DNA from 3 places in the Fictibacillus sp. NPDC058756 genome. Region 2 is predicted to be linked to each of the others. Evidence: riboswitches for the same ligand, from Rfam matches in the RefSeq annotation. Region 2 holds a riboswitch; each other region holds the start of a gene.
What was found. A riboswitch is a leader RNA that binds a small molecule or an ion and turns the genes downstream of it on or off. The one in region 2 is predicted to bind cyclic di-AMP.

Region 1 (4,213 bases), 1.6 Mb from region 2:
ATCGACTTAACCACTCCTTATATCAGCATCATGATTTTCAATACATTGTTGATGTTAGGTATTTCGATGGTCATGATGCCGGTTATGACCAACGCTCTAAACGAACTGCCGCCACCGTTATATCCACATGGAACAGCAATCATCAGTACACTTCAACAGGTAGCGGGTGCGGTTGGAACGGCATTGCTTGTTTCGATCATGACCAATAGTTCTGCTCGTTTTTTGAAGAGTCAGGGAATGGAGGAAGATGGAGTTACCATTCAGATCCTAGCCATGATTGCTGGAATGAAAAGCGCATTCTTACTCGCTTTTGGGCTAGTTGTGATCGCATGGATCGTTTCGTTATTTATTAAACGAGCGGTTCCGCAGGCTCATGCAATGAAAGCAGAGCAATGAACTGACAACTAAAAATCAAGCCGGTTATCTCAATTTTACAGAGATAATCGGCTTTTTTTAATCATATCCAAGTATTGCAGATCCCCTAAACCGTACTCTTTAAAATTCTTGAGAAGTTCAGCTGCAAGTTCATCATCTGAGAGATGTTGATTTTGTTGGATGTACAGCATGATAGCACTGTCTTCTTTTAGGTAATTTAAATATAGCTCGACTCCCTTCTTTAACGGGGGAAGATCAATCGTCCCAGGGCTCGTCTTATGAATCAAAACTTGTTTGTAAAGTTCATAATATCCTTGAGCTTGTAAGGGATAAATTTCGATAGGTTCAAACTGATCATCTACAATATGAAGCGTAATCGTACTTAGATAATTGGTCTGATCCAGCCAGGCAAGAATCGTTAAGTAATTAATCTGACAAAACATATCAGAATCAAACCATAACTCGATTTTTTCAAATTTGTTATTAAAAAGAGGCAACAGAGGTTGTAGCGTGACTTCGGCATACTCATCACGTGTAACATGGTGAACCTTTGAGCGAATCTCTGCAAATTCTTTTGAAAAAATGTCTTCAATCGTGTTTCCGTAGCACATCGCTTCGTTAAAAGGGAGCTTGATTTCATCATCAAGCAAGTGTTCGTTTGTGAAATACCTGTACATTTCTTGTCCGTTTAAAATATGTAGTTTGCGATTTCGGATCAGGCTAAACACCTCCTGTAAGTCATTAAGAGTACACCCTAATCTTCCTCATTTGCCTGAAAATAATCAAGTGTTAATGAGTAAACAAAAAACACTGTGTTTAACAGTGCTTTTTTCGATTCTTTAAGTTTTCATATTTCGGATTTCATTTCATTTGAATCCGAAATGACTTCATCCTGTTGCTCATCATTGCCGTATTGCTCATTAATTTCTTGGGCTAAGTCAGTTAATTCTTCATCGGAAAATAAGGGTTTTTTCTCTTTTGACATAGTAAACTCCTTGTAATAAAGTTCATTTTTAAGACTAGGCGGGGATGTATCTTCACTATGTACAATTTCTCCTTTACTTATTCTACATAAAAATGTTATTTACTTTTTTATAAAGCAGGAGTATTATTATCACAGTTTCAAATTTCTAAATCGCTGAAACCATTTGGTGCGGGGGACCCAACCACGGATTTTCAATAATCCTGGGGTGAATCCTTTTTAGGTAGGGCTACTCAAAGGCCCGAATCCGACAGCTAACTCCGTAAGCGTTTATGAGAAGGAAGGTGGAACTTGTGGATCCGAAAATATAAGGTCTGCAAGTCATTTTTCGTGATGACTTGCAGGCCTTTTTGTTTTTAGAAAATAAGTTAATTGGAAATGACTAAAAGAAGTAAATACAGTTTACATTCGGATGGAGAGTAGAAAAATGTTTACAAGCATAAAAAGATTCTTAATCGGCCGACCATTAAAATCGGCAGAATTAGGAGAACAAAAGATTAACAAAACAAAGGCATTGGCCATTCTTTCTTCTGATGCTTTATCATCGGTAGCGTATGGGCCGGAGCAGATCTTGATTGTTCTTGTGACAGTCGGAGCAGCTGCTTTTTGGTATTCGCTTCCGATTGCGATAGGAGTTTTATTTCTTTTAACAGCATTGATCTTGTCCTATAGACAGATCATTTATGCTTATCCCCACGGTGGAGGTGCGTATGTCGTTTCCAAGACCAATTTAGGTGTGAATCCAGGATTGGTGGCAGGAGGTTCACTGCTTGTTGACTACATCCTTACTGTAGCGGTAAGTGTATCCGCTGGAACGGACGCCATTACGTCTGCTTTTCCTGACTTGCATGATTTTAACGTTGAGATTGCGATTCTATTTGTTATTTTTCTTACCCTTTTAAACTTGAGAGGAGTTACAGAATCCGCTTCGATTCTTGCTTATCCTGTTTATTTGTTTGTTCTAGCTTTATTTATTCTAATCGTTGTAGGTATTTATAACATATATACAGGCGATGTACCGCAAAGTTTACATACACCGGTTGGAACACCCGTCGCTGGAATTTCATTGTTTATTCTCTTAAGAGCATTTGCTTCAGGAAGTTCTGCTTTAACGGGGGTAGAAGCGATATCAAATGCCATTCCGAACTTTAAAGAACCAGCACCTGTAAATGCTGCAAGGACGTTAATGATGATGGGAGCTTTATTGGCTATCCTTTTCTCAGGCATCGTCACGCTTGCGTATTTTTATGGAATCGTGCCAAAAGCAGAAGTTACCGTGGTTTCCCAGATTGCAGAAGAAACATTTGGACGGAACTTTATGTACTTCTTCATTCAAGGGACGACGGCTCTGATCTTGATTTTAGCAGCGAATACAGGATATTCAGCGTTCCCTCTGTTGGCTGTAAACTTAGCAATGGATAAGTTTATCCCACGTATGTTTTTAGTAAGAGGAGACCGGTTAGGCTATTCAAACGGCATTATCATTCTTGGTTTAGCTTCAATCCTTCTTATTGTTGCGTTTCATGCTGAAACTGAACATCTTATTCCGTTATATGCTGTAGGGGTTTTCGTGCCGTTTACGCTATCACAAACAGGAATGATGGTGAAGTGGCTTCGAGAGAAACCAGCAGGCTGGGTTCCGAAATTTATAACGAATACAACGGGAGCTTTGATCAGTTTTATTGTTACACTCATGTTCTTCTTAACGAAGTTTTCACAAGTGTGGTCCATCCTTGTCTTTTTGCCGATTATCGTATTCATATTTCATCGCATTAAAAAGCATTATGATGCGGTTGGAGACCAATTGAGACTGACAACATGCGAACCATCACCAGATATAAAAGGAAATGTGATCATTGTTCCTGTAGCCGGCATCACGCATGTTGTGGAGAATTCCTTAAAATATGCGAAGTCGTTAAATCCTGATCAGATTATTGCGGTATACGTAGCATTTGAAAGGGAAGATGAGAGAAAATTTGAAGAGAAGTGGGAACAATGGCAGCCTGACATTAGGCTTGTTACTCTGCACTCTCATTACAGAAGCATATTAGGCCCGTTAACTAAGTTTCTAGACACCGTTGCCCATAAAGCGAAAGAAGGCGATTATCAAGTAACGGTTGTAATACCGCAGTTCATTCCTAAAAAAGGCTGGCATAATATTCTTCATAACCAATCCAGTCTATTGATTCGTGCGTATTTGTTATATAAACGGGACATCGTGATCTCGACCGTACCGTATCACCTGAAAAAATAGCAAAAAAACCGTGTCAGCATTCTTGCCGACACGGTTTTTTAATATTGTTAGCTTACTTCTCTTTGGTATTCCTGAGCTTTTATTGGATTGAACTTGCCTTCCCATTTAGACATGACAACCGCTGCCAGTGAGTTACCCACGACGTTAACGGCTGTTCTCGCCATGTCCAGTATACGGTCGATTCCTGCAATAAAGGCTAAACCTTCAAGTGGAATTCCAACCGAACCTAGTGTTGCTAAAAGTACAACGAAGGATACACCAGGAACTCCTGCGATTCCTTTTGATGTTACCATCAATACGAGCAATAACGAGATCTGTTCAGCAATAGTAAGTTCGATGCCGTACATTTGAGCAATGAACAATGCTGCGATTGCCTGATATAGAGTAGATCCATCAAGGTTAAACGAATAACCAGTTGGAATAACGAATGAAGTGATGGCTTTCGGACAGCCGAACTTCTCCATTTTCTCCATCAATTTCGGTAGTACAGTTTCTGAACTTGCTGTGGAATAAGCCAGGATCAGTTCATCTTTTAAAATTTTGATTAACGTAAAGATGTTTACTTTAACCATCGCAGCCACTGCGCCTAATACGACGATTAC
Region 2 (4,213 bases):
CATTCAAGGAAAATAAAAAAGTCCCTTCCATCAGAAAGGAACTTCAAAAGTACTTCGTTTAATGTAAGACAGATTTACTCCATTGTTCATAAACAGAGTTAGGCGCATTCCAGCAAAGCCATGAAACCATAGTTTTTACTCCTTGCTGGCTCACTTCCCAGTATTCCCAGCGTCTTTTGGAGAGATTCTGATAAATTCCTGTTTCATTAACCCAACCATCCACATTAAACGCCTCCTATTTATTTGCTTTATAAAAACTTCTTTCTAAACTTATGATTTCCTTTTTTTTACGTTTGTAAAACTCCGACAAAAGGTAACATAATAATACAAATTCTATAGGTTATTTTACTAATATCATGCTCATGTCATACATAATAGGAGAAAAATATGGATTTATGGAATCTGCCAACATTAGACCTGGCAAAAAGACTTCTTGGGATGGAACTTATTCATAAAAATCGAGATGGTTTAACTTCTGGCATAATTGTCGAAACGGAAGCTTATTTAGGGCCTGAAGACCGGGCCGCCCATTCTTTTGGAAACCGGAGAACCCCAAGAACTGAAGTCATGTTCCATGAAGCAGGAACAATTTATACCTATTTCATATATGGCATGCATGTTTGCTTCAATATTGTGACCGGTCCGCTAGACAAACCCGAAGCAATCTTAATTAGAGCTATTCAGCCTGTCAAAGGAATAGAAATCATGAAGGAAAGAAGAGACGGAGTGAAAAAAGAGGTTCAGCTCACAAATGGTCCTGGCAAGCTTTCAAAAAGTATGGGGTTTTCGCTGGAGCATTCCGGTCAAAAAATTGATACGTGCGGAATAAGAATTAAAGAAAAAATTGAGATCCAGCCACATGAAATAGAGTCCGGACCAAGGATAGGCATTCAATATGCGGAAGAGGCTGTATATTTCCCCTATCGTTTTTGGATAAAAAACAACCCTTACGTATCGCGTTAATACGTAGGGTTGCTTTCATTGATAGATACAGCTGCATCATCCTGAATTAAGTCAACAGCTGCAGTCCTGTTCGTCTCTTGAATCCATGCAAGATGGTAATAGGTCTGCTTTTTCATGGAAACATATTTTGATTGCATGATAAAAAGCCACGCAAGTAAGAATAAGACAGTTTTTAAAACACTTTCTCCCGTAAAACTTACAGAATTGATAGGGAGTACATTTGCTGCAACACTCGAAAGAAATCCTGTAAAAAGAGCTGCCAATAAAAATAAAGGCTGATTATTTCTTAGGAATCTCATTCGCTGCTGCAAGTTAGTCTGAATAAAAAGTCGCTCTTGTAAATTAAACTGTAAATATCGGCTTTTAGCCGCTTTCGCATTTGCTACTAACCCTTTAGATCGGTCTGTTTGCCAAAGAGTCTTTATAAAGAGACTAAATTCGATATCACGGGCAGGTTCCCTGACCATCTTACGGTGAATGAAATTATGAGCCTGATAAAAAGTAATAGCTTTATATAATATCTCCAAGATTATGTAACCTGTTATTACAGTTAAAGCAAACACGAACCAAAAAGAATTCATACTGCTTTCCACTAACTCAACAATGGGATTAATGAAGGTTTGCAGCTGCACCAAAATAACTTTTCCAGCAAGTACTATTAATTCAAGCCATTTTTCCAAAAATATCACTCCGAAACATCATTATGTATTATTCTATTTTAACATGAAGTTCTGTTTATGCTTACATTTATTTACTCATTTTTACTAAACTAGGGATTTTGGCATAAATAAAAAGCCGCAGGAAATTCCTCCGGCTCGTAAATATTTTTATTAAGCAGTTGCTTCTTCTTTTCTTTCCCCAACATGCTTATCTTCACCTTTGTCAACGATAACTGCACAAGCAGCATCTCCAGTGATATTAACTGCTGTTCTAAGCATATCCAATAGACGTTCTACTCCTAAAATCAATGCGATACCTTCTACTGAGTGGGGTACACTGCAACACATAGACTTAGCCCATGTATATAAGCTCTCTCTCCAAAAACGCTTACGAGGTTTGCTGTCGATTAGGGAATTGAGAGTTATCCCTTCTGCTTTTAACAAATTCATCCCAAGGCTTTAGTGCCAAAGTGTGGTTCCCCCGCTTCTTTTAAATTCAGAATAGAACAAAAGAATTCAGCAAATCATATTAACATGCTTTAATCTTTTCAACATACATAAAAATTTGTCAGGATTTCTGAACATGCATATTTATTCCATTTAAATGTTTCATCATGAAGGTTTTTCCAAAACTTCTTTTCTACCCCATAAGCATGAACAAATAAGCGAATTATGTAAAAGGTTCTATTTTTCAGGGAGGTATTGTAAATGAAGATCGTATTTTATGAAAAAGGTGATTTAAGCATTATCGTTGGTGCTTCAAAATTAAAAGGTGAATTAACAATTGAGCAGATAAAAAATGAAAGTGAAAAAAAGGCTAAAGAACTTGGTGAGTTATTAGGCCGAGAAATTGGATTCCTAATTGACATGAACGGCAAATTGGATGCTCAATTTAAAAAATAGCATGAAGAAAGCTGACCAAATTGGTCAGCTTTTTATTATGGCTTCCACTGATTATAAACCCAGTTCCCCATTTTATAATAACCTCTTCGATTCGGATGCAAAGTATCTGCAAAATACATGTCTTTCTCGATATTTTCATAAAGTTCATACGTAGAGATGTATTTCGTTAATGTGCTTTCTTTGCTCGCTTCAATAATTGCTTCATTCCACGAACGTATACTTTCAGGAGCTTTTGTATCATACTCTTCGCCAAAATATGGATTATATAAACCCAAAACATATACTTGTGCAAAAGAGTTGTTTTCCCTAATGACAGCAAGTGTTTTACTTAAATTGTTGCGCAGCTTTTCCTTTCCAAGCAGAAGCGGCTGCTGCGGAAGCTGGCGGAAGTTCCAGCCAGCGGCATGTCTAAAATCATTTGTACCTATAAATACAAACACATATTCAGCCTGTTTAAGGGCTTTTATTACGACACCATTGTCCAATTGACGTAAAAGCTGGTCTGATCTTTGTCCGCTGATCCCAAAATTATTAACAATTACATTTCTCCCAGTTTGCTTTTGGATATTTTGACGTACAACGCCAATATATCCTGTCTTTGAAGGATCCCCTACCCCATACGTTAATGAATCACCCAGAGCGACTATTTTTATTGTCTTTGTCTTATTAGCACCTTCTGTTTTTCCTACTTGAAATATGGCAAATAGAAGGATGGCAAGAATCGCCCCTCCAATTAACCACTTTTTTGACACTTTCCTCACATTACGTCCTCAATTCTAGTTATGGTTTTATTACTTTTTACCATATTGAAGGAAAATATCAAGTAATGAATGTGCTATTTAATACGATAATCTTCTGAAGTTTGCGGTGCATCTTCCCAAAGATGATCTTTATCATAATGATAGGTGTCCTTTTTCACGAATGAATGTATGAGCAAAGCCACTCCTCCGCATAATAGTCCTGCCGGTAATAAGGCAATCAGAAAGCCTGTCATCTTAATCCCCTCCTGTACAAAACTATATGTGAAGCATCAAATTTTTATGAAAGGGCAAAAAAAAGGGATATCAAATAATTATATATAGATTTTTAGGGTATATAGCTATAGAAAGTATAAGTCGGAGGTGCCTTCGTGGGTTTTGTGTTTACTTTACTTTATTTTGCAATTATTGCAGTCGTAATTGAAATTAATGTACTTTTATTTACACTTACAGGATTAAAAAAAGAAATAGCCCGTTTCCAGGTAATCTCTATGTTCACTGCAACAGGGTTCACTACAGGAGAATCAGAACTAATATTAGAACATCCAATCAGAAGAAGACTGAGCACTTTTCTTATTCTTTTCGGTGTTTTCTCTCTTGCTGTAATCATTTCTGCGATTAGCAATATATTATCTGATGAGTTTCGCTCTATTGAACTTGGGATGATTACATTGGTTCTTATAGGACTCTACCTCATTCTGAGTATTCCGAAGTTTAAACGTTATTTGGTGAAATCGTTTGAAGGACATCTTGAAAAACAATACAATCTAGCTGATCTGCCTCTGCGTGATGTGATGTATTTTGATGAAGATGACGTCGTGATTGAACTGCCAATCCATAAAAACTCATCAGTCATCGGCAAGAAATTAAAAGACGTTATTGAAATGGAAGATGACATGCTGGTGTTATTTATTAAACGCGGTGATGTTA
Region 3 (4,213 bases), 2.0 Mb from region 2:
CCGCGATGATAACAGAGATCCAAGAATCATAACCTGCGTATTTTGCAATGACCCGCTGATAGCCTAGTACTCCTACCCCTATTTGTTCTGAATGCACGAGAAAGAAGACAAGAAAGGGAGAAACAAGAAATATTTCTTTAATTTTTTGCATTTCAGCTCACCCCTTCTTGAACACTCATTAAATCTTGTTTTAGCATTCCCAACAGAACGCTGCTTATCCCATTTTTAGCCAAAAAAAGCTAACTCTTAAAGGCTATAGCCGCCTTTTCGAGTTAGCTTATTTATTATCCCGTGAATACTTCACCATCTGGATATCGAATATTTTCTCTTGTTTGTTTAGCAAGACTAAACGCTAATGTCAGGGGACCAAGTTTACCAAAGACCATCACGATACAAATTACAATTTTGCCGATAATCGTCAGATCGGGTGTTAATCCCATACTTAGTCCAACTGTCCCGAATGCGGAAATCACTTCAAACAGTATTATCATAAAGGGATCGCCTTTTTGCACGTACGTTACTACGAACAATGCTGCAAAGATAAATAAAATCGAAATGGTCGTAATCGCTAAGGCACGATAAACAACTGCATTGCGGATGGTTCGTTTCATGACAACCGTATCTTCTTTTCCTTTTAAGAACGCTGCAACCGTAAAGAGAATGACTACGAATGTTGTAAGTTTGATACCCCCGCCTGTTGAAGTGCTTCCTGCACCGACAAACATCAATAGGATCATTAAAAGGGACGTATCCGGATTAATCGCCGTCATATCGATCGAGTTAAATCCTGCTGTTCTAGGAGATACTCCCTGAAAATATGCTGCCCAAAGCTTTTCAGCTCCCGATAACACGCCTAATGTTTTTGGGTTATTAAATTCAAATAAATAAACTAACAAAATGGCCACAATATTGATAGCAAATGTTGAAATAATCATTACTTTTGAATGAAGCGAAAGATCTTTCCATTTCCGGCTGACCCAGAGGTCTACTAGAACGGTGAACCCGATTCCCCCTGTAATAAAAAGCAGAGAGATTACAATGTTAACCATCGGATCACCGACATAACCCATCAATCCATCAGACCATAGAGCAAAGCCTGCATTATTGTAGGCAGAGATGACGTGGAATACGCTGTAATATATCCCTTTCCCAAACCCCATCTCAGGTACCCATCTTAATGACAAAAAGAATATGGCGATGATTTGAATACTGATCGAAAAGACGAATAAGTTACGAACGAGCCTTATAACTCCGCCGATTGAGGGCTGGTTTAGCGCTTCTTGCATCAAAACCCTTTGTTTCACGGAGATCTTTCTCCCCATCATGATTACAACGAGAGATGCAAAGGACATCACACCAAGTCCGCCAACCTGTATTAAAAATAAAATGACAATTTCTCCGAATAGAGTAAACGTAGAACCCGGGTCGACTGAAGCCAGCCCGGTTACAGTAGCCGCAGAAGTTGCTATAAATAACGCATCAATCCAGCGCAATGATTCCTCGTGGGCTATGGGCAGTTTTAATAAACAAGCGCCTAATATGATCAAAAACAAAAAAAGCGATGCTAAAAATTGAGGAGGGTTCAATTTTATCGGATTATGCAACCTGGATTTATTGACATGCAGTGCCACTAATTACACTCCCTCATCCTCAAAGCGGTTCAAGTCTTCATTGCGTCCAATTACTACGAGGACATCTCCATATTGAAGAGTAACATCTGCAATCGGAGAGACTAGAATGTCATCACCGCGCTTAATCGCAACGATATTACATCCAAAACGAGCTCGAACGTCTAGATCTGTCAGTGTTTTATTCACTAATTTATCTGTAACACCAATTTCTACAATACTGTGTTCATGCGACAGTTCAATAAAGTCGATAATTTTTTCTGAAGAGATAAGCTGAGCAACACGAAGAGCCATATCGCGTTCTGGATGAATAATTCGGTCTGCTCCTAGCTTTTCCAATACTTTATGGTGATAATCATTTTGAGCTTTAACCCAAACCTTATTTACACCTGATTCTTTTAATAAAAGAGTTGTTAAAATACTTGATTGAATATCTTCACCAATCGAGACGATAACATGGTTAAAATTTCTGATCCCAAGCGATTTCATTACCTTTTCATCTGTTGCATTAGCTTGAACGGCCTGAGTTGCAATCGTCGCAAATTCATTGACCTTTTCCATATCATTATCGATCGCGAGTACATCATAGCCCATTTTGGCAAACTCCCGGCATATGCTGCCCCCAAAACGACCTAATCCTATAACTGCAAACTGTTTTTTCATTTAAATTCTCCCCTTAAAATCCATGAAGTTTTCCTTCGTTGCTTCTAGCCTTGCTGGTTAAGAGGTTCTCAAAAAGCTGTAAAAAACAAAAAAAAGACCACACAAAAAAGCGGGTCCGGTTTTTCACCAATTTGACCTCTCCAGTGACATGACGCTTACGGGGTTAGCTGTCGGATTAGGGAATGGAGTATCCCTTTTTGCTTGCTTGCAAAATTCACCCCAAAAGAATGGTTCCCCCGTTTCACAGTCTCCTATAATTAAAGAAATTGACTGTAAATTCAGCGATCTAAAGCCTGCTAAATTTTGAATTACATATACTGTAATCCTCCGTCTTTTAATTGTCAATCCATTTTTCACGTGTTAACAAATACTTTACATTTTTCCTGAAAATTGCAATCCAAGAACGATTAAACCGATCAGCCATACATAGATTGCAAAGCCTTTTAAAGTACCGGTTTGCAATAATTTGATCATCCATTTCACAGCAATATATCCGAATAAAGCGGAGGCAATTGTACCGATAATCAAAGATGAATATGCTATGGAAGGTGCTGTTGATGTAAAAAGATCTTTAGACTGCAGAACCACTCCGCCAGCGATTGAAGGAATCGATAAAAGAAAAGAAAAATAAGCTGCAGCTTTTTTATCTATCTTACAAAACAGGGCAGCAGCTATTGTTAAACCAGAGCGCGAAACCGCAGGCAGAATAGCCGCACCCTGAAAGGTACCGATTACAAGAGCATCCCGGATCGTTATCTCCTCTATTCCTTTATATCCGTTTCGTTTAAAAGAATCTGCCCACCAAAGCAACAGCCCTGTTACTAAGAACTCCCATCCAACCGTTACACCGGTTTTTGAAATTTCTTCGAAGAAGTCTTTAAAAGCAAGTCCAATAATAGCCGTTGGAATGGTACCGACAATAAGTAATATTCCTGTTTTGCTAAATGGTTTTTTTATTACTTGTAGAATATCTTTCCAATAAACCGTCATAACAGCAAGCAATGTACCGATATGAAGCATGCTGTCGAGAAATAGTCCCGCTTCTTCCAGGTTGAAGATCTGCCTTCCCAGCAGCAGATGTCCAGTTGAACTTACCGGCAAGAATTCTGTTAATCCTTGTACAATACCTAATATAAGGGCTTCAAGCCAGTCCATAAAAAAATCCCCCTCAATAGATGGTCTCTCGTACAACCCTATTCTCAAGGAGGACTTTCTATTCTATGTTTTTTGATATAACTGTTTTCGTAAATTCTGATGCTAGACGAAGTTGATTTCCGCTCCAGGATGCTCGCTTTCCGCGGGGCGTGCGGTGAGCCTCCTCGGCGCATAGCGCCTGCGGGATCTCATAAGGAAGTATCTGTGCTCCTGCGTCTGCAAGCTTATTCTGTTGAAGCTTGCTTCCTCGTCCCATGCCTTGCGAGAAGTATACTAAGGTGGTTGGCACGCTGGTCCCGCAGGACAAGGAAGGTTTCGACAGCGTTACATCGCACTAAGAAAATGTGATTTTTCATTTTCGAGGAGTCTCGCACCTTACGCTCCAATCAACTTGTCAACGATGTGTTTACACATAACCATTCCCAAGAATACTCTTTAAGCGGCGAATCTCTTCCTCAGAATTCTTATTAAAGAACACCTGAGAAAAGGCGGGAGAATGATTCTTTCGTTCTTTCCCATAACCCTCTTTTATAAAATTCTACAGGACGGACCTTTGTTGATTCTTCTATGTCTTCTTCATATTGTTCAACGAGGTCGTTAACTGACTTTGTGTTAAGCAAAAATACGTTTACTTCGAAATTCAGATGGAAGCTTCTCATATCCATATTCGCTGTTCCAATGGATGCGGTATCCCCGTCAATGATGATAACTTTCTGATGCAAAAACCCTTTTTGATACGAATAGATCTCTATACCTGAACGGAGCAG

Region 1: linked by a shared signal. The riboswitch ahead of ACFW35_RS13210 (APC family permease) and the one ahead of ACFW35_RS05115 (cation:dicarboxylate symporter family transporter) in region 2 are both predicted to bind cyclic di-AMP.
Region 3: linked by a shared signal. The riboswitch ahead of ACFW35_RS15725 (potassium channel family protein) and the one ahead of ACFW35_RS05115 (cation:dicarboxylate symporter family transporter) in region 2 are both predicted to bind cyclic di-AMP.

Annotation. Positions count from the first base shown of each region.
Region 1 is NZ_JBHYPU010000001.1:2,588,969-2,593,181, reverse strand. It holds gene ACFW35_RS13225 (DHA2 family efflux MFS transporter permease subunit) at 1-396, shown strand, start outside; gene ACFW35_RS13220 (AraC family transcriptional regulator) at 432-1,052, opposite strand; gene ACFW35_RS13215 (bacitracin ABC transporter ATP-binding protein) at 1,223-1,360, opposite strand; cyclic di-AMP (ydaO/yuaA leader) riboswitch at 1,502-1,641, shown strand; gene ACFW35_RS13210 (APC family permease) at 1,785-3,611, shown strand; gene gltP (glutamate/aspartate:proton symporter GltP) at 3,659-4,213, opposite strand, start outside.
Region 2 is NZ_JBHYPU010000001.1:1,021,575-1,025,787, reverse strand. It holds gene ACFW35_RS05130 (hypothetical protein) at 59-223, opposite strand; gene ACFW35_RS05125 (DNA-3-methyladenine glycosylase) at 388-963, shown strand; gene ACFW35_RS05120 (hypothetical protein) at 960-1,643, opposite strand; partial or broken gene ACFW35_RS05115 (cation:dicarboxylate symporter family transporter) at 1,794-1,961, opposite strand; cyclic di-AMP (ydaO/yuaA leader) riboswitch at 1,993-2,154, opposite strand; gene ACFW35_RS05110 (hypothetical protein) at 2,331-2,525, shown strand; gene ACFW35_RS05105 (GDSL-type esterase/lipase family protein) at 2,561-3,286, opposite strand; gene ACFW35_RS05100 (hypothetical protein) at 3,361-3,519, opposite strand; gene ACFW35_RS05095 (TrkA C-terminal domain-containing protein) at 3,655-4,213, shown strand, end outside.
Region 3 is NZ_JBHYPU010000001.1:3,061,171-3,065,383, forward strand. It holds gene ACFW35_RS15715 (GerAB/ArcD/ProY family transporter) at 1-151, opposite strand, end outside; gene ACFW35_RS15720 (TrkH family potassium uptake protein) at 285-1,631, opposite strand; gene ACFW35_RS15725 (potassium channel family protein) at 1,635-2,291, opposite strand; cyclic di-AMP (ydaO/yuaA leader) riboswitch at 2,428-2,585, opposite strand; gene ACFW35_RS15730 (undecaprenyl-diphosphate phosphatase) at 2,664-3,446, opposite strand; gene cls (cardiolipin synthase) at 3,914-4,213, opposite strand, start outside.